DNA from 4 places in the Halomonas sp. PAMB 3232 genome. Region 1 is predicted to be linked to each of the others. Evidence: predicted binding sites of a transcription regulator. Region 1 holds the regulator's gene; each other region holds the start of a gene.
The links. Region 1 encodes sigma-54, which starts transcription at its own class of promoters, with help from an activator protein. Its sites were predicted from a motif close to TGGCACNNNNNTTGCTNT; they were not measured.
Positions count from the first base shown of each region.

Region 2: the regulator sigma-54 is predicted to act here: its motif matches at 2,389-2,406, upstream of codB (cytosine permease).
Region 3: the regulator sigma-54 is predicted to act here: its motif matches at 3,545-3,562, upstream of RN346_RS06225 (sugar phosphorylase).
Region 4: the regulator sigma-54 is predicted to act here: its motif matches at 2,716-2,733, upstream of RN346_RS01055 (amino acid ABC transporter substrate-binding protein).

Region 1 is NZ_CP134865.1:1,574,835-1,579,600, reverse strand. It holds gene lptB (LPS export ABC transporter ATP-binding protein) at 1-607, shown strand, start outside; gene RN346_RS07120 (RNA polymerase factor sigma-54) at 713-2,125, shown strand; gene hpf (ribosome hibernation-promoting factor, HPF/YfiA family) at 2,207-2,515, shown strand; gene RN346_RS07110 (PTS sugar transporter subunit IIA) at 2,520-2,990, shown strand; gene rapZ (RNase adapter RapZ) at 3,087-4,001, shown strand; gene RN346_RS07100 (HPr family phosphocarrier protein) at 4,057-4,326, shown strand; gene RN346_RS07095 (hypothetical protein) at 4,399-4,766, shown strand, end outside.
Region 2 is NZ_CP134865.1:3,284,626-3,289,391, forward strand. It holds gene preA (NAD-dependent dihydropyrimidine dehydrogenase subunit PreA) at 1-327, shown strand, start outside; gene RN346_RS15015 (class I SAM-dependent methyltransferase) at 340-1,116, opposite strand; gene RN346_RS15020 (ABC transporter substrate-binding protein) at 1,382-2,263, shown strand; gene codB (cytosine permease) at 2,457-3,734, shown strand; gene codA (cytosine deaminase) at 3,735-4,766, shown strand, end outside.
Region 3 is NZ_CP134865.1:1,361,801-1,366,566, forward strand. It holds gene RN346_RS06215 (methyl-accepting chemotaxis protein) at 1-747, opposite strand, end outside; gene dsbG (thiol:disulfide interchange protein DsbG) at 873-1,646, opposite strand; gene RN346_RS06225 (sugar phosphorylase) at 1,706-3,514, opposite strand; gene RN346_RS06230 (hypothetical protein) at 3,656-3,814, opposite strand; gene nrdR (transcriptional regulator NrdR) at 3,788-4,279, shown strand; gene ribD (bifunctional diaminohydroxyphosphoribosylaminopyrimidine deaminase/5-amino-6-(5-phosphoribosylamino)uracil reductase RibD) at 4,279-4,766, shown strand, end outside.
Region 4 is NZ_CP134865.1:228,741-233,506, reverse strand. It holds gene hemE (uroporphyrinogen decarboxylase) at 1-557, shown strand, start outside; gene speE (polyamine aminopropyltransferase) at 554-1,414, shown strand; gene RN346_RS01060 (amino acid ABC transporter substrate-binding protein) at 1,517-2,542, shown strand; gene RN346_RS01055 (amino acid ABC transporter substrate-binding protein) at 2,798-3,823, shown strand; gene RN346_RS01050 (amino acid ABC transporter permease) at 3,903-4,766, shown strand, end outside.

The DNA.
Region 1 (4,766 bases):
GGGCAAGACGACCTCGTTTTACATGATCGTGGGGCTGGTCAAGGCGGATGCCGGAAGCGTAGGTATCGACGAGCTGGATTTGACCCGGGCACCGATGCACGAGCGCGCCATCGCCGGCATCGGCTATCTGCCCCAGGAGGCATCGATCTTTAGAAAGCTCTCGGTGGCCGACAACATCATGGCCATTCTGGAGACGCGCAAGGAGCTGGACCGCCCTGCCCGCCAGGCGCGCCTGGAGCAGCTGCTGGAAGATTTTCACATCACCCACATTCGCGACAACCTGGGGATGAGCCTCTCCGGCGGCGAGCGCCGCCGCGTGGAAATCGCCCGGTCGCTGGCCACTGACCCGGCCTTCATCCTGCTCGACGAACCCTTCGCCGGGGTGGATCCAATTTCCGTCGGCGAGATCAAGTCGATCATCCTTGCGCTCAAGGCGCGCCATATCGGCGTGTTGATCACCGACCACAACGTCCGTGAAACGCTGGATATCTGCGACATCGCCTATATCGTCGGCGACGGCCATATCATCGCAAGCGGCGACGCCGACGCCATTCTTGGCGATCAAAAGGTGCGCGAGGTCTATCTGGGCGCAGATTTTCGCCTCTAACCCGGTGACAACCATAAAGTTCCGGGTAGTGGCATATTTATTGCACTTGCGTCGAACCCCGTCTCGCTCTAGTGTGGAGCTTTACGAGTAACGAGTGGTTCTTCGATGGTCATGAAAGCTTCTCTACAGCTGCGCGTCGGTACGCAGCTGACCATGACACCGCAGCTGCAGCAGGCGATCGCCCTGCTGCAGCTCTCGACGTTGGACCTGCGCCAGGAGATCCAGCAGGCGCTCGACGCCAACCCGCTTTTAGAGCAGGAAGACGAATTCGGCGAAGAGACAACCCAGGAGACGCCAGAAACCGAGTGGGAAGAGAGCATCCCCCAGGAGCTTGCCACCGACAGCGAATGGTCCGACACCTACCAGGACATGGCCGCCGGTGGCAGCGGCGAAGGCCCGGATTTCGAGCGCCAGGCCGCTGGCCAAAGCCTTCAGGGGCATCTGTTGTGGCAGTTGGCGATGACGGATACCAGCCCACGAGACCATGCCATTGCCGAAAGCCTGATCGACGCGCTGGATGCCAACGGCTACCTGACCCAGCCGCTTAACGACATTCGCGAAGGCCTCAAGGCCCAGGGCCTGGACGGCCTGAGCCAGCGGGAGGTGGAAAACGTGCTGCTGCGCGTGCAGCAGTTCGAGCCCACCGGCGTGTTCGCCCGCGATCTGCGCGAGTGTCTGCTGCTACAGCTGGCAGCGCTTGCCGACAATACCCCGCTGCTGATGCAGGCCCGGCGCCTGGTGCGTCAGTTTCTGGAAGCGCTGGGCAAGAACGACCTGCGCCTGTTGAAACGCCGCCTCAGCCTCGATGACGAGCAGCTCGACGACGTCGTCCGGCTGATTCGAAGCCTCGACCCGCGCCCGGGCAGCGCCTTTGGTGCCACCAACCAAAGCTACATCACCCCGGATCTGGTGGTCCGTCACGACCAGGAAGGCTGGCATCTCGAGCTCAATCCGGAGGCGCTGCCCAAGCTTCGCGTTCAGCCGGACTACGCCAGCCTCATCAAGCGCGCCGACAAGAGCCAGGACAATCAGTTCTTGAAAGAACACCTGCAGGAGGCGCGCTGGCTGATCAAGAGCCTGTCGAGTCGAAACGACACCCTTTTGCGCGTTGGCCGCGAAATCATCGCTCGCCAGATCGGTTTTCTGGAGCGCGGCGAAGAAGCGATGAAACCGTTGATTCTCGCCGACATCGCCGAAGCGGTGGAGATGCACGAGTCGACGATCTCGCGGGTCACGACGCAAAAATATATTCACACGCCCCGCGGCGTATTCGAGCTCAAGTACTTTTTCTCGAGCCAGGTGAGCGGTCAGGACGGCGGCGACAGCCACTCCAGCACCGCGATCCGCGCCCGGCTCAAAAAACTGATTCAAGACGAAACGCCAGGCAAGCCGCTATCGGACAGCCATTTGGTCACGCTACTTGAGGCCAACGGCATCAACGTGGCCAGGCGCACCGTGGCCAAATACCGCGAAGCGATGGGCATTCCCTCCTCCAGTGAGCGGCGCCGTTTACGTTAAACGGGAAACTTGCCGGCAGGGCTTTGCAATGGCGGAAAAAGGGTTACAATCGAAGGACAGTCCTGGATTAGGAGTACGTCGATGCAAGTGAACATTACCGGTCATCACCTGGAACTGACAGACGCCCTGCGTGACTACGTCAACGAGAAACTCGAGCGTATCGAACGCCACTACGACAACATCACCACCGTGCAGGTGACGCTGTCGATCGAAAAGGAGCGTCAGCAGGCCGCCTGCACGCTGCATGCTTCGGGCGCCGACGTACACGCCGAAGCCGAGGACAATGATATGTATGCCGCCATCGACGCCCTGGCCGACAAGCTCGACCGCCAACTGGTAAAACACAAGGAAAAAGCACAGGCCCGCGCCCAGGGCGCTGGCGTGCGTTAATTCGATGACCCTGGAAACCATACTCCCCCCGGAGCGCGTGCTGTTCGACGTCCCCGGGGGCAGCAAAAAACGGGTGCTGGAGTTCTTCAGCACGTTCATCGCTCAAAACACACCGAGCCTGGATAGTCAGGAAGTCTTCAGCCGGCTGGTCGGTCGTGAGCGCCTTGGCAGTACCGGCATCGGCAATGGGGTCGCGATTCCCCACGCCCGAAGTCCGCACTGCAGCGCGCCGATCGCCGGCTTTCTAAAGCTCGCCGAACCCGTCGACTTCGACGCCATCGATGGCGATCCAGTGGATCTGGTGTTCGTGCTGCTGGTACCGGAAGAGGCGGACGACACGCATCTGGCGCTTTTGGGCCAGGTCGCCACCATCATGAACGACGCCACGACCCGCGCGCAGTTTCGAAAGTGTGAAAGCCAGCGCGAGCTTTTAGAGCTGGTCACCGCCCGCATTCGCGAGCAGGCGCAGGGGTAAGCCCACCACCTTCGCTTTTCCCGGCCTTTCAATCGCAATCGCGCTTACGTACAGGCGTGTGCCGATAAGAGCGCTCACTGACCGAAGAGAGACACGATGCAACTTGTGATCATCAGCGGCCGCTCCGGGTCGGGGAAGTCCATTGCGCTTCAGGCGCTGGAAGATTTGGGCTACTACGCCATCGACAACCTGCCGGCAATGCTTTTGGGCTCGCTGGTCGAAGAGCTTGGCCAGCACGGTGAGCGCACGCACCTGGCGGTGAGCATCGATGCACGCAATCTGCCCACCGCGCTTGAACGCTTCCCTGCGCTGCTCAAGGACATCAAAAACGGCAGCACCCGCGTTCAGGTCATTTATCTGACCACCGACGCGCGCACGCTGCTTGAGCGCTACTCCGCCACTCGTCGGCGCCATCCGCTCACCCGCGACAGCGACATGACGCTGGAAGAGGCGATTTCCCAGGAGGAGCAGACGCTGTTCGGCATTCGCGAGCTGGCGGATCTGATGATCGACACTTCGCGGCTCACGGTGCACGATCTGCGCCGACGCATCACCGACCAGCTGGGGCACCAGCGCCAAAGCCAGCTTACGCTCACGCTCGAGTCCTTCGGCTACAAGCGTGGCGTGCCGCTGGACGCCGATATCGTCTTCGACATTCGCTGCCTGCCCAACCCCTACTGGGACCCGACGCTACGCCCCCACACCGGTCGCGACGACGCGATCGTCGGTTTTCTGGAGAGCTACCCGGTGGTCGGTGATATGCGCCAGGACATTCTCGATTGGCTCGAGAAGTGGCTGCCCGCCTATCAGAATAGCCAGCGTAGCTACATGACCGTTGCGATTGGCTGCACCGGCGGCCAGCACCGCTCGGTCTACATGGTCGACCGGCTGGCGCAGGATCTGCTCGCCTCGCGCGGGGGTGTTCAAGTTCGCCACCGGGAGCTGGGCCTTCACTTTAGCCTCGACGCCACGAGCGGCTCAAACGCTGTTGACGACCGATCAACGGCGTAACGCAGGGGCCGGGATCAGCACCACCATAAGCAACGAGCGGAAAACAGGGAAACAGGTGCCAGAAAGACGTTTGACACTGACCAATCAGCGCGGCCTGCATGCCCGCGCCGCCACCAAACTCGTAACCTGCGCGCAGCGTTTCGAGGCGAGCGTGCACGTCTACCGGCAGACCCAGAAAGCCGATGCCGCCAATATCATGTCACTTTTGATGCTGGCCGCACCCTGCGGCACCGAGCTCGTTGTAGAGGCCACGGGCGACGATGCCGAGGCGGCGCTGGACGCCCTACAGGCGCTGTTCGAGGCGCGCTTCGACGAGGACGCCTGATCCCCGTCCAGGGCGCTACGCCTTTTCATCGATCGGTTCTCAGCGGCCGATGCTCATCTATCGGGCCCCATCATGCAGCTCATTCAGACCGGCAAGTACTCCCGGGTCTATTTCGACCCGGCCCGCGATCATTTCATCAAAACCTTTCATCCCAAGGCCTTCGACCGGCTGCGCTATCTAACGCGCATTCGCCCCTACCCTGGGCACAACTTCGCCCTGGTCGCCGGGCGCCTGGAGGCGCTCGGTATCGCCACGCCGCGCATCGTCGAGGCTCGCCCTTACCGGCTGGTCACCGACAACGTCCACGGTGAGCCGCTCAGGGCCCACATTCTCGACTCCCCAAATCTACAGGAGCAGTATCTGGACGCGCTGGCCGCTTTCGATCACGAGGGCATTCACTGTCGCGGCCTGCACACCGAGAATTTTCTGGTCCATGAGGG
Region 2 (4,766 bases), 1.7 Mb from region 1:
TCGCGCAAGGCGATCCCGCAAACCACCGACTGGAAACACCTGGACATCAACTTCAAGACCATCGCCCACATCGACCAGGATCTCTGCATCGAGTGCGGGCGCTGCTATATCGCCTGCGAGGACACCTCGCACCAGTCGATCGCCAAGCTCTCCGAGCCCGGCGGCGCGCGCCGCTATGAAGTGATCGACGAGGAGTGCGTGGGCTGCAACCTGTGCCAGATCACCTGCCCGGTGGAGAACTGCATCACCATGGTGCCTCAGGAAACCGGCAAGGGCTTTCTGGCTTGGGACGACGACCCGCGAAACCCCTTCAAGGCCGCCGGTTAGACGTAAAACGCCTCAAGCGCCCTGCGGGGCGCTTTTTTTCGGCTCGGCCACCATCACGTAGTCCGCGCCGTGACTGAGCCCGCCGTCGATGTCGATGTGCGAAAGCGCGCGGCGCTCCAGATCCTCGACGTGCTTGAGCATCGCCTGGGCCAGGTAACGGTCGGCGATCGTCGCCATGCGCTGGCGGCACATCTTCATCTGGCCCTCGACGAACTTCTTGCCGTAGCGGATCGGGAAGCGTTTGGTCTCGACGACCTCGAAACCGGCGCGGTCGAGCTGACGTTCGACCCAGGCACTCGGGTACTCGCGGTAGGTGCGCTCGCCGGCCAGCAGTAGGCAGGCATCGCGCAGCCGACCGATCTCCACCACCAGCTTGCCCGACGCGGTGGTCGCATCGAACGGCACGTAGGGCTCGAGACCCACCAGGTATAGCCGCTTTTTCGTCAGCGCGCAGAGCCGGGGAAACAGCTCGTCCTGCCAGTAGGGGGCGAAGCCATCGATGGCGCCGAGCAGGTAGTCCGCCAACACGGTGTCGAAACGCTCGTCGGCGAGAAAGCGCGGATCCTGCCAGTTGCCCAGCACCAGCCGGTCCTGCTCCCGTTTTTTTCCTTGTACGGCACGCTCGACACTTTGCGCCATACCGCCGGCGCCGGTCACCGCTGTCCAGCGCGTGGTATCGAGCCCGCTCACCCAGTTGATCGAGTTGATGCCAGTGCCAGCGTCCAGAAAATCGCCCCACTCGCGCTCGCCTTGAAGCGCTTCGATATGTTCGAAAAGTACGGATGCCACCCGGGTTCTCCCTGCCAGGTTGTGGTTGTGACCGCAAGGAGTGCGGGCACGGCCTTAAATAAATATAATATAACATTTCAATTTATCTGGCGATCACGGCTACCTCTTTTGAAAGCGTTCGTATCGAAAGCTTCTGTATTGAACGCTTACGTGTTGAAAGCGTTTGTTTTAAAAGCCTCCGTTCTGAAAAAAAGTGACAATGCCTAACCATTGCTAATATGATAATAAATCTCATATAAAACATCTTCTCAAAAAAGGGAATGTCATGAAGAAAATCGCCATGAAATCAGCGCTCGCCACTTCCTCGCTTCTGGCCGCCGCCGTCAGCGCTGGCGCCCACGCCGAGGAGCGCTTCGCGCTGTTCGATCTGGGCAGCCTGGACACGCTGATCGCGCTGGGCGCCAGCGATCAGGTGGTCGGCTATCCCAAACAGACCATGCCCGGCTACCTGTCGAGCCTGGAAGAGGGCGACTACACCGATATCGGCGGTTTGAAAACGCCGGATCTCGACGCGCTGGCCGAGAGCGAGCCGACGCTGATCGTCTATACCGGCCGTCAGGGCGAGCACAAGGAGGCGTTAGAGGCGATCGCGCCGCTGTTCGACGCGGGCCTGACCGGCGACGACTACCTCGCCGCCTTCGATGACAACGTGCGCACCCTAGCCGAACACGCGGGCCTTGAGAGCGAGGCCGAAGATGCCCTCGAAACGCTGCACAATGAGATCGAGACCCAGCGTGAAGCGCTTGCCGATGCCCCGCGCACGCTGGTCGTGACTCATAATGACGGTAACTACTCGCTCAACGAGCATCCGGTGATTCACGAGCTGCTGGGCGTCGAGAAGCAGGCGATGCCGGACGGCGTCGAGGCCGAAACCTTCGGTGAGCGCAGCTTCACGCGGCTCTCGCCAGAAGCGATCGCCGAGATCGACCCGGAGCGCCTGCTGATCATCGACCGCAGCGCCGCCATCGGCCAGCAGCCGCTCGATGCCGACGAACTGCGCCAGCAGCTCGAAGAGGCCGGCGCCGCCAATGCCGAGGTCGCCGTGCTCTCGCCGGCGCTTTGGTATCTTTCCGGCGGCGGCCTGCAGAGTCTGTCGCTTCAGATCGACGAAGTGGTGAGCGCGCTGGGCACCGCGCCGGCGTCCTGAGTCTCGATCCTTTAAGCCATATAACCTTGAACGCCCCCCGCCCCCTCCCTGCAAGGGGGCGTTTTTTTGCCCCGCCCAACGCGACCGAAGCCAACCACCTCGCAGCTCATTAGAAAACGCTCAACTGGCCTGTTTATTGCTTCATTCAAGGTTTACCGCAACGCGCGCGATGCGCCGTCACGAGGTCTTGAGCATGCAAACATCCGACTACCCCCTGCGCGAGGTGCCCGCCAGCGCCCGTAAGGGGCTTCTCTCTACGTCCGTCGTGTTACTGGGGTTCACCTTTTTCACCGCCACCATGTGGGCCGGCGGCTCGCTTGGTCAGGCCTTTCCCATTGGCCAACTTTTGTGGGTCGTGCTGCTGGGCAATCTGCTGCTCGGCGCCTACGCCGCCGCACTGGGCTACATTGCCTGCAAGAGCGGGCTCAACGCCGTGCTCATGGGCCGATTCTGCTTCGGTGAGAAGGGCAGCAAGCTGTCGGATTTCATTCTCGGTTTTACGCAGATCGGCTGGTACGCCTGGGGCACGGCCACCATCGCCGTCGTGCTGGTACGCACCACCGGGATGCAAGAATGGATGGAAATCCCTCTTATGGTGCTTTTTGGGTTCGGTTTCTGCATCACCGCGATGATCGGCTACCGCGGCATGGACTGGCTATCGCGCGTTGCTGTGCCGGCCATGATGGTTTTCATTCTGCTGAGCCTGGCCGCCGGGCTGGTCGACGTGGGCGGCTTTGCCGGTCTTGCCCGCCAAACGCCGAGCGAGAGCATGAACGTGGCCGCGGCGGTCACGGTCATCATCGGCACCTTCATCAGCGGCGGCACCCAGGCAACCAACTGGAGCCGCTTCGCCAAAAGCCCGCGCGTGGCGGTCATCGCCACGCTGCTGGCCTTTCTGGTCGGTAACGGGCTGATGGTGCTGACCGGGGCGCTTGGCGCGATGATTTACCAGCAGGCGGACATCGTCGACGTGCTGATCGCCCAGGGGTTCGTATCGATTGCGGTGCTGATGCTGTTTCTCAATATCTGGACCACTCAGGACAACACCATCTACAACTTCGCCGTGGCCGGGTGTAACCTGGTCCGCACCGACCGGCGACGCACGGTGACCGTGGCAGGGGCGGCGATTGGCACCGTGCTGGCCGTCGGCGGCATGTACAATTATCTGATTCCATTTCTGGTGCTGCTCGGCACCTTCATTCCGCCAATGGGTGGAGTGATCATGGCGGACTTCTGGCTCAAGCATCGGGGCCGCTACCCGGCCCTGATCGATGCCAACCTGCCCGCTTTCGATCGCCGGGGCCTCACCGCCTACGCCATTGGCGCCGCGGCGGCCTACTTCTCGCCGCTGTTGCCGCCGCTGGTCGGCGTGCTGATGGCCGCGCTAAGCTATGCCCTGCTGCTGCACGTGGGTCAGCCGGCACCGGTCAATCGCCTTTCATCTTCTACCGAACACTCTGTGAGCCACTGAATGCATATCGTCAACGCCCGCCTGCGCCAGCGCGCCGAACTCTTCGAGATTAAAATCGACAACGGCGTCTTCACCGCCATCGAGGCGCAGAGCGCTCCCATCGAGGCCTCGGCCGATCAGCTCGATGCCGGCGGCAAGCTTGCCTGCGCGCCGTTCATCGAGCCGCACATCCACCTGGACGCCGCACTGACCGCCGGTGAACCGGCCTGGAACGAAAGCGGCACGCTGTTCGAGGGCATCGAGCGCTGGGGAGAGCGCAAGCCGATGCTTTCTGAGGCCGATATCCGCGAGCGCGTCATCAAGACGCTTAACCTGCTGATCGGTAACGGTGTGCAGTTCGTGCGTACCCACGCCGACACCAGTGACCCGAGCCTGGTCGGCCTCAAAACGCTGTGCGCGCTGCGCGACGAGTTCAGGGACAAGATCGATATCCAGGTGGTCGCCTTTCCCCAGGACGGCCTGCTCTCTTTTCCAAACGGCGACAAGCTGATGGAAGAGGCGCTGGAGATCGGCGCCGACGCGGTGGGCGGCATTCCCCACTTCGAGTACACCCGGGAGCTAGGGGTGGCCTCGATGAAGCGGGTGATCGAGCTTGCCATGAAGTACGACCGGCTGGTCGACGTGCACTGCGACGAGATCGACGACCCCAATTCGCGCTTTCTCGAAGTGCTGGCCTGCGAGGCGCTGTTCAACGATCTGGGCTCGCGCGTCACCGCCAGCCACACCGTGGCGATGCACTCCTACGACAACGCCTACTGCTCCAAGCTTTTTCGACTGCTCAAGCAGTCGAACATCAACTTCATCGCCTGCCCCACCGAAAGCATTCATCTGCAGGGGCGCTTCGACACCTACCCCAAGCGCCGCGGCGTGACCCGGGTCAAGGAGCTCGACGCGGCGGGCATCAACGTCTGCTTCGCCGAGGACTCGATCTTCGATCCCTGGTACTCGCTGGGTAACGGCAAGCTTCTGCGCACCCTCGATTTCGGCCTGCACATCTGCCAGATGATGGGCTACAAGGATTTCAGCAAGGCG
Region 3 (4,766 bases), 210 kb from region 1:
GTCGAATAGCAAGCTTTGCTGGTCCGTACGGGCAAGCCGGGTACTGACGGTCAGATCACCATCGGCGATGTGGCGAACGACGCCGGCGGCGTAGCGAGGGTCACCGCCCAGGCGTTTGGCGATATCGCGAATCACCCAGCCCATGAGCAGCGTCATGGGTAGCCCCAGTAGTAGCAGTGCCAGCGCGGCCTTGATCAGGCTATCGATGAACGCCGCGTTGATATCATCGATATAGACGCCGGTGGCGATGCCCCAGCCCCATTCGGGGACGTAGGCGACGTAGCTCATCTTGGGAATCTGCTCGTCTTCACCGAGGCGGGTGGTGGCGTAGTAAACGTGCCCGCCGCCGTTCTGGGCGGCCTCGAGCAGATCCGCGTAGAGCCGCACGCCGTTGGCGTCTTCGTAGCCACTCATATCGGTGCCGGTGTCTCGCGTCGGGTGTGAAATGACGCGAAGCTGATCGTCGAAGGCGAACAGATATTCGCCGTCGTTGTAACGGAGATTCGAGATGAGCTCGACGGCGCGTCGCTGCGCCTCCTGCTGATCGAATTCGCCCTGGCTTGCCCTCGCCTGCAGCGCTTCTACCTGGCTTTGGACGCCGGTCACGATATAGCGGATGCTGGCTTGTCGTTCGTCGGTGAGCGTTTGGCGGTTATCCCAGGCCAGCCACCCCACGAGAAGCAGCATCGATACCCAAATCACCGCCAGTGTGCCCCAAAGCTTTTGTGTCGTTGTTAAACGCTTCATGGAAGATCCTTTTATTATTGATATGTCTTTTATCGGCCTCCTCGAGGGGCGCATGAGAAGCGAGTGGGTACTCTTTAGTCGTAGTGGAATCGGCTTCGGTGCAGCTGAAAGAGCACCGGGGCGGCTTAGGGCGCCTCACCACCCATCATCTCGATCAGACGCTGCTCGCTCGGCAAGCCCTCGATACGATCCAGGCGTGTATGCCCCTCTTCGGTTTGGCGCTGAAAGGCGGTCGTGGGCGTGGCGACCAGGCCCAGCCCTTCGAAGAGCTGGTTGTTGGCGTAGACCTGCTCCTCGATCTCGATGGCCTGGGCGCCGGGTTCGAGCGGCTCGCCTTCGCTGTGGGCCGTCAGTGCGGCGGTGGGGTCCTCGGCGGCCAGTATCGTGGCCGCAAGCGCCGGGCTCGTGGGTGCCAGAATGCCGACCATGATATGACGAATCTGCACCTGACCGGCCTCGACCCAGGGGCGCGTTTGGCGCCACAGCCGCTTGCAGTAGGTGCAGTTGGCATCGGTGAACATGTAGAGCGTGCGCGGGGCGTCGACATCGCCGTCCTGAATCCAGTGGCTCTGCGCCAGGCGCTGCCAGGTCTGCGCCTCCAGCGGCACCCGAACCGCGGCCTCGAGCTGCGCCTCGGTCAGGTTCTCGCCGCTTGAGTCGAAAAGCGTGCCGACCACGGCGTGCTCGCCATCCGGCGTCAGGTAGACGATCATCTCCTGGCCCTGGCGGCTCGCGCCAAAGCCCGTCAGCCCGCCGGGCGCGTCGATGCGCTCGTGAATGGCGATGCCTTGAGCCTTGAGCGCCTCGATCGGGGCGGGTAGCGGCGCGGCGCCGACGGGGGTGGCGAGAACGGCAAGCGTTAGCGCGGCGATTGAGGCGGTCTTGCTAAAAGTCGCCATGGTGAGTCTCTTGTGTGAGTGGAAAAGCGGGCGGGTTCATCGTCTCGATCCATATCACCTCAACCGCCGTCGCTCACCAGCCAGCGAACGGCGTAGGGCGGCAGGGCGTTTTCCGGCGTCCAGGGCGTGGCATCGGCCAATAAGCGCCACTGGTGCGCGTCGAGCGCTTGCGCGAGCTCTGAACCGCCGTCACCCAGCGGGGCGGGCTGGTCGGTCACGTTGAACAGCGCCAGCAGCGTGCGGCCATCCTCGAGCGGACCGCGATTGATCGCCAGCAGGTTGTCGGGAGTGGCCAACACCTGCTGGGCCGCCGCCGGGTGAAAACAGGGCTCAATGCGGCGCTGGCGCAGAAATTCTTGCAGCGCGAAGAATATATCATGGGTCGGCGTGGTCGGGCTTTCGAGCAGCAGGTCGAGCTCATCGAGCGACCAGCGGTGGCGGTTGATCGAGCGCAGCCGCCCGCTTCGCTCGACGCCCTCATGATCGTTGAGCGAGCCGGTCAGCGTGTGAATGTAAAGCGCGGGAATACCCTGGAGCGTGAGCATGATCGCCTGGCTGCAAAGAAAGCGAGCGATCTGCCAGGGATCTGGTCCGCGCCGGGTGCCGCGCATCGCCTCGAACCAGGTGATGTTGATTTCGTAGGCGGTGTCGGTGCCGTCCGGGTTGCTGCGCATACTGACGAAGCCGCCAAAGCGGTGCATCAGCTCCAACAGCGCGTCGCGCTCGTGATCCGGCAGCAAACCTTCCAGCGGTCGCACGCCGATGCCGTCGTGGCTGGCGGTGAAGTTCAGGTAGGTGCAGTTATCGGGCAGCGGCGGCAGACTCGCAAGCCAGGCCTGCATGGTCGCGGTTTCGCCGCGGGTCAGGGTGTGAAGTAGAAGCGGCGGCAGGGCGAACTGGTAGACCATGTGCGCCTCGTCTGCGGCGCTTGCGCGCTCCGGGGCGCCCGGCGCCAGCCGGTCGAGGCCGAAGTAGCTGATGTTTTCGGCGTGAGGTACGTTCGTTTCGGTGATGAGTAGCGTTCCCGGCGCTATTTCGTCGACGATCGCACGCAATAGCCGCACGACCGTATGGGTTTCGGGAAGATGAATGCAGTTCGTGCCCAGACGTTTCCACAGAAAGGCCACCGCGTCGAGGCGAATGATGCGGATGCCCTGCAGCAGGTAAAAAAGCAGAATACCGACGAATTCGAGCAGCACGTCCGGGTTCTCAAAATTAAGGTCGATCTGGTCATCGGAAAACGTGGCCCATAGATGGCGCGTACCCCGGCGGGTGGCCACGGGCACCAACAGCGGACTGCTACGCGGGCGGGTCACCTGGGAGACATCGGTTTCCGGGTCGACCTCGATGAAAAAGTCGCGCCCGGGGAGGCTGCCGGTCAGGTAGTCGACGAACCAGAGCGACTCGCGGGAAACGTGGTTGAGCACTAGGTCCCCCATCAGGTCGAAGTGGCTGGCAAGCTCGCGAATGTGCGACCAATCGCCTAGCGCCGGGTTGACCTCACGGTAATGGATGACCGAAAAGCCGTCGTCGCTACTCCAGGGAAAAAATGGCAGCACGTGAACGCCGCTGATGCAGTCGCCTAACCGTGCGCGCAGAAAATCGCTCAGCACGGTCAGCGGCGCCGTATCGCCTTGAACGATCGAGTCGCCGTAGCTGATCACCCACTGATCCTTTTCGCTCCAAAGTGGTGCGTCGGCGGGCGTGCTGGTCACGCGGGCAACCGGCGTGCCGTCCTGGCTTTCGCCGCGCTCACGTGCGTTTCGATAGTATTCCAGGTGCTGCTTGATGCGCCGGGTGACTTCGCCGCCGCGGTGGCCGTACAGGTGAGTCAGGTAGCGGTGAAGTGTCTGTTCGAAAAGCGTCATGGCGCCTCCTCCGGGTAAACTGTCACAAACGCTGCAGCTTGTGTGCCAAATCGTTACAATGCTAGGTTATGCCCGCGCCTGTCAGCGCGGCTTTATAGCGCCCGTGATTAAAAAAGCGCGTCAGGCAGCGCGCTTTTTTAATCATGCATCGGTACCGACGCGCAGGCTCCGGTGCGCGTTGACCTTAATAGGTGCGTCTTTTACTGCTTTAACCATTACTGTTTTAACCATAGCTGCTGCTTCAACCGCTGCTTCAACCATAGGTGAACGGCCATGCATTGCCCTTTTTGTGGTGCTCATGATACGCGGGTGTCCGATTCGCGCCTGGTGGCCGACGGCGACCAGGTGCGCCGGCGCCGCCAGTGTGCCAGCTGCCAGGAGCGCTTCACGACCTACGAAACCGCCGAGCTGATCATGCCACGGGTGGTGAAGTCCGACGGCTCGCGGGAGAGCTTCGACGAGGTCAAGCTGCGCGCCGGCATGCTGCGTGCGCTTGAGAAGCGCCCGGTCAGCGCCGAGGCGATCGAGGCGGCGGTCGAGCGCATTCGCCAGCAGCTGCGCGCCCGGGGTGATCGTGAAGTCAACGCCCGCGATATCGGCGAGGCGGTCATGAACGCGCTCAGCGGGCTCGATCAGGTGGCCTATATCCGCTTCGCCTCGGTCTATCGCAAATTTCAGGATCTCGACGAGTTTCGCGCCGAGATCGACCGCCTGGCGCCTCAGGGGCCCAGGAGCGACGCCGGCAAGCCCCGCGAGGAGAGCTGATGGACGCGCCGTTTTCCAACGCCGACCACGTGCACATGGCCCGCGCCATTACGCTGGCCAAAAAGGGGCTTTACACCACCGACCCCAACCCGCGGGTCGGCTGCGTGATCGTTCAAAACGATGAAGGGGGCGGGCACGGCCGCGTCGTCGGCGAGGGCTTTCATGAGCGCGCCGGCGAACCCCACGCCGAGGTGCACGCGCTTAACGCCGCCGGCGACAACGCGCGCGGCGCGACAGCGTTCGTATCGCTCGAGCCCTGTTCGCATACCGGGCGCACCGGGCCTTGCGCCGAGGCGCTGGTCGAGGCCGGCGTGGCGCGCGTGGTCGTGGCCATGGTCGACCCCAACCCGAAAGTGGCCGGGCGCGGTATCGAGCGCCTGAAAGCCGCGGGCATTCGGGTCGATGTGGGGCTTTTAGAGGCGGACGCCCGCGCGCTCAACCCGGGGTTCGTCTCACGCATGCAGCGCGGTGTGCCCTTCGTGCGCCT
Region 4 (4,766 bases), 1.3 Mb from region 1:
CCATGCATCAGCTGCTGGATACGCTGGCCCACGCGGTGACCGACTACCTCAACGCCCAGATTCGCGCCGGCGCCCAGGCGGTGCAGATCTTCGACACCTGGGGCGGCTCGCTCTCCACGCCCGCCTATCTCGAGTTCTCGCTGCGCTACATGGAGCAGATCGTTTCGGGTCTGATTCGCGAGCACGAAGGCCGCCGGGTGCCGGTGATCCTGTTCACCAAGAACGGCGGGCAGTGGCTCGAGGACATCGCCTGCGCCGGCTCTGACGCGGTGGGGCTCGATTGGACCACAGAGCTAAGTGACGCCCGCGCGCGTATCGGCCACAAGGTGGCGCTTCAGGGCAATCTCGACCCCAACGTGCTCTTCGCCCGCCCGTCCGCCATTCGCGCCGAGGTCGCGCGGGTGCTGGAGAGTTACGGCCATGGGCCGGGCCATGTATTCAACCTGGGCCACGGCATCAGCCAGTTTACCAACCCGGATAACGTGAGCGCCTTCATGGAGGCGCTTCACGAACTCAGTCCGCAGTATCACCAGAACGACACCGGAGACGTTCGATGAGCGATTTCAATCAGGACCAATGGTTTACCGAAGTATTCGACAGTCACGGCAGCGCCTTTTCGATGAAGATCACCGAGAAGCTTTGGGACGTGCAGAGTGACTATCAACACCTCGAGGTGTACGCCACCGAAACCTACGGCAACCTGATGGTGCTGGACGGCTGCGTGATGCTGACCGACCGCGACAACTTCCTCTACCACGAAATGATCGCTCACCCGGCGCTCTTTACTCACAAAGACCCGAAGCGCGTGGTGATCATCGGCGGCGGCGACTGCGGCACGCTCAAGGAAGTACTGCGCCACGAAGGCGTCGAGAAGGTTACCCAGATCGATATCGACGAGGAAGTCACTAAAGCTTCCGAGCGCTTTTTTCCGGCGCTGGTCGAGTCCAATAGTGACCCGCGTGCCGAGCTTCTGTTCGCCGACGGCGTGAAGTGGGTCAATGACGCCGAGGACGAAAGCATCGATGTCCTGATCATCGACTCCACCGACCCGGTCGGCCCGGCGGAAGGGCTGTTCAAGACCGACTTTTTGAAGCGCTGCCACCGGATTCTCAAGCCCGGCGGCGTGCTGGTGCAGCAAAGCGAGTCGCCGCTTTATCACTCGGGCTCGATCATTCGCGAGCTGCGCACGGACATGCAGGCGGCAGGGTTTGAAAGCGTGGCGACCCTCCCCTTCCCGCAGCCGGTCTATCCGTCCGGCTGGTGGAGCGTGACGCTGGCCGGCAAGGGGGCAAGCGTTGAAACCTTCCGTGAAGAGGCTGCCGCAGGCCACGAAATGCCGCTACAGTACTACACGGTAGAGGCTCATCGCGGCGCCCTGGCGCTGCCGCCGTTCATGCGCGCCGCCTTCGCCTAACGCTCATCGAGCGGCCAAAACGTTGACGAGACCGGGCACTGCCCGGTCTTTTTGATGGTATTTGTAGATCGCGCGACTTTCCAATCAGAGGGAGCAATAACAATGAACAAACACCATCGATGCAGCGGTATGGCCGGCGTGCTGGCCGCGGCGCTGTTACTCCCGGGCCTGGCCCAGGCCAATACGCTGGAGACGGTCAAGGAGCGCGGGTCGCTGCGCTGCGGGGTCAACGCCGCCCAGCCCGGCTTTTCGGCGCTGGACGACGAGGATACCTACCGGGGGCTGGATACCGACATCTGCCGGGCGGTGGCCGCCGCCGCGCTTGGCGAAGGCGCACGCGTCGAGTTCGTGCCGCTCGATTCCGTCGAGCGCTTCGCCGCGCTCCAGTCCGGTGAAGTCGACGTGCTGGCTCGCACCACGACCTGGACCTCGAGTCGCGACACGACCCTTGGCCTTCACTTCACCGGGGTGAGCTACTTCGATGGTCAGGCGTTCATGGTGGCAAGCGACCTGGGGGTGCAAAGCGCGCGCGAACTCGACGGGGCGGCGGTGTGCACCCAGTCCGGCACCACCAGCGAGCTCAACCTGGCCGACTACTTTCGCCGCCACGACATGACCTTCGAAGCAGTGGTCTTCGACGCCCCGGAACAGTCGATCATCGGCTTCGAGGAGGGCCGCTGCGACGTGCTGAGCTCGGACTCTTCGCAGCTCTACGCCCAGCGCATGCAGCTTCGTGATCCGGACATGGCGGTGGTGCTGCCCGAGGTCATCTCGAAAGAGCCGCTGGGGCCGGCGGTGCGCCAGGGCGACGATCAGTGGTTCAACATCGTCAAGTGGTCGCTCTATGCCATGCTCAACGCCGAGGAACTGGGCGTGAGCCAAACCAACGTCGATGACATGCTCGATGACGAAAGCCCTGAGGTAATGCGCCTACTGGGCCGCGACGGCGATTTTGGCGAGGGCATGGGACTTGACGCCGACTGGGCCTATCAAATCATCAAGCAGGTCGGCAACTACGCCGACGCCTTCGATCGCAACGTTGGCACGGGTTCACCGTTTAATATCGGCCGCGGGCTAAACGCGCTGTGGAAAGATGGCGGTGTGCAGTACGCCCCGCCCATTCGCTAGGCGCGCCGGCGCTATTTGGCTGTTTTTGCTCGACGAATTTCAAACAAACGTTTGGAAGCCGCACCAAAAGAGAGCGATGCGTAGCCGATTCCGCACCGTTTTACACCACCACTTTGGTCATAACGTTGGCGCTTTTGCGTTGAAAAGCGCTGAATGAGTCGCCAGGTCCTTTCTGGCATCTTCCTTGCTAGCGTTAGAGGTGTCATGCACTACCGGCATGTATAACGATATTCAAATAACAGGACGGGAAACACCATGTTCAATAAGAAAAACGCGGTACTGCTGGCCTCTGCCGGCGCTCTTACCCTATCCGGTGTCGCGAGCGTTCAGGCGGACGTATTGGAAGATACGCGCTCACGAGGCGCCGTGCAGTGTGGCGTGAGCGATGGCCTGCCGGGGTTCTCCGCCCCCAACGATAGCGGCGAGTGGCAGGGGCTCGACGTCGATATCTGCCGCGCCGTGGCCGCCGCGGTGCTGGGCGATGCCGACGCGGTCAACTACATTTCCCTCAACGCCGTCGAGCGCTTCACCGCGCTTCAGTCCGGCGAGGTCGACGTGCTGTCGCGTAACACCACTTGGACCACCACCCGCGACACGACACTCGGCCTCAACTTCGCCGGCGTCACCTTCTACGACGGTATCGGCTTCATGGTCAACCGCGATCTGGGGCTCAATGACGCCAGCGAACTCGACGGCGCGGCGATCTGCATTCAGTCTGGCACCACCACCGAGCTCAACGTGGCGGACTACTTTCGCGCCAACGACATGGCGTTCGACCCGATCGTTTTCGACACCTCCGAGCAGACCGTGGGCGGCTTTCAGTCCGGGCGCTGCGACGTGCTGACCTCCGACTCCTCTCAGCTGGCGGCCCTGCGCATCCAGCTCGACGACCCGGACGGCGCGGTGATCCTGCCGGACATCATCTCGAAAGAGCCGCTGGGCCCGGTGGTGCGCCAGGGCGATGACACCTGGTTCAACATCGTCAAGTGGTCGCTGTTCGCAATGCTCAACGCCGAGGAGTACGGCATCACCTCTGAAAACATCGACGACATGATGGACAGTGAAAATCCGGACGTCGCGCGTATCCTGGGTCAGGACGGTAACTACGGCGAAGGCATGGGCCTTGAAGCCGACTGGGCCTACAACATCATCAGCCAGGTCGGTAACTACGCCGAAAGCTACGACCGTAACGTCGGCATGGATTCCCCGCTCGAGATCGAACGCGGCGTCAACGCGCTGTGGAACCAGGGCGGCTTCCACTACGCACCGCCGATTCGCTAAGCGTCTCGCACTACCCGGCCCGCCGCGCATCGCCCGGCGGGCCGTTTGATCGATTCTGCCGTATCGCGGAGACGCCTTCATGTCAGCAAGACCAACCGCTCGCCCGGGGGGCCACAAGCCCCCCTTCTGGCGAGACCGCGCCAAGCGCGCGCTCATTTTTCAGGTGCTGGTGGTGGCGGCCGTCGCCGTCTTTTTGCTCTACATCGTGAGCAACACCCAGGACAACCTGGCCGCCCGCGGCATCACCACGGGCTTTGGCTTTCTGGACAACACCGCAGGCTTTGGCATCGTTCAGAGCCTGGTCGACTACTCCTCGCAGAGCACCTACGGGCGTACCTTTTTCGTCGGGCTTTTGAACACGCTGCTGGTGGGCGGGCTTGGCGTACTGGCCGCGACCCTCATCGGCTTCATCGTCGGGATCGCCAGGCTCTCGCCCAACTGGCTGATCGCCAAGCTCGCCGCCGCCTATATCGAAACCTTTCGAAATATCCCGCTGCTTTTGCAGATCTTTTTCTGGTACTTCGCGGTGCTGCGCACGCTCCCCGGCGCTCGCGAGAGCATGGCGCTTGGCGACGTCATCTTCTTGAACGTGCGCGGGCTCTACCTGCCCAAGCCGCTGTTCGAGTCCGGCTTCGGGCTGATTCCCGCTGCGTTTCTGGTCGCGATCGTGGCCAGCATCGCGCTGATCGTGTGGAACAAGCGCCGCCACGAGGCCACTGGCAAACGCCTGCCCGCCTACTGGATAGCGCTTTTACTGCTCATCGGCCTGCCGCTTCTGGTGCTGCTCGCCACCGGCGTGCCGATCACCTGGGACGTGCCGGCGCTGGGCGGGTTCAACTTCCGCGGCGGCGTGACGGTGATTCCGGAGTTTCTGGCGCTATGGCTGGCGCTTTCGATCTACACCGCCTCGTTCATCGCCGAGATCGTGCGCTCGGGTATCCAG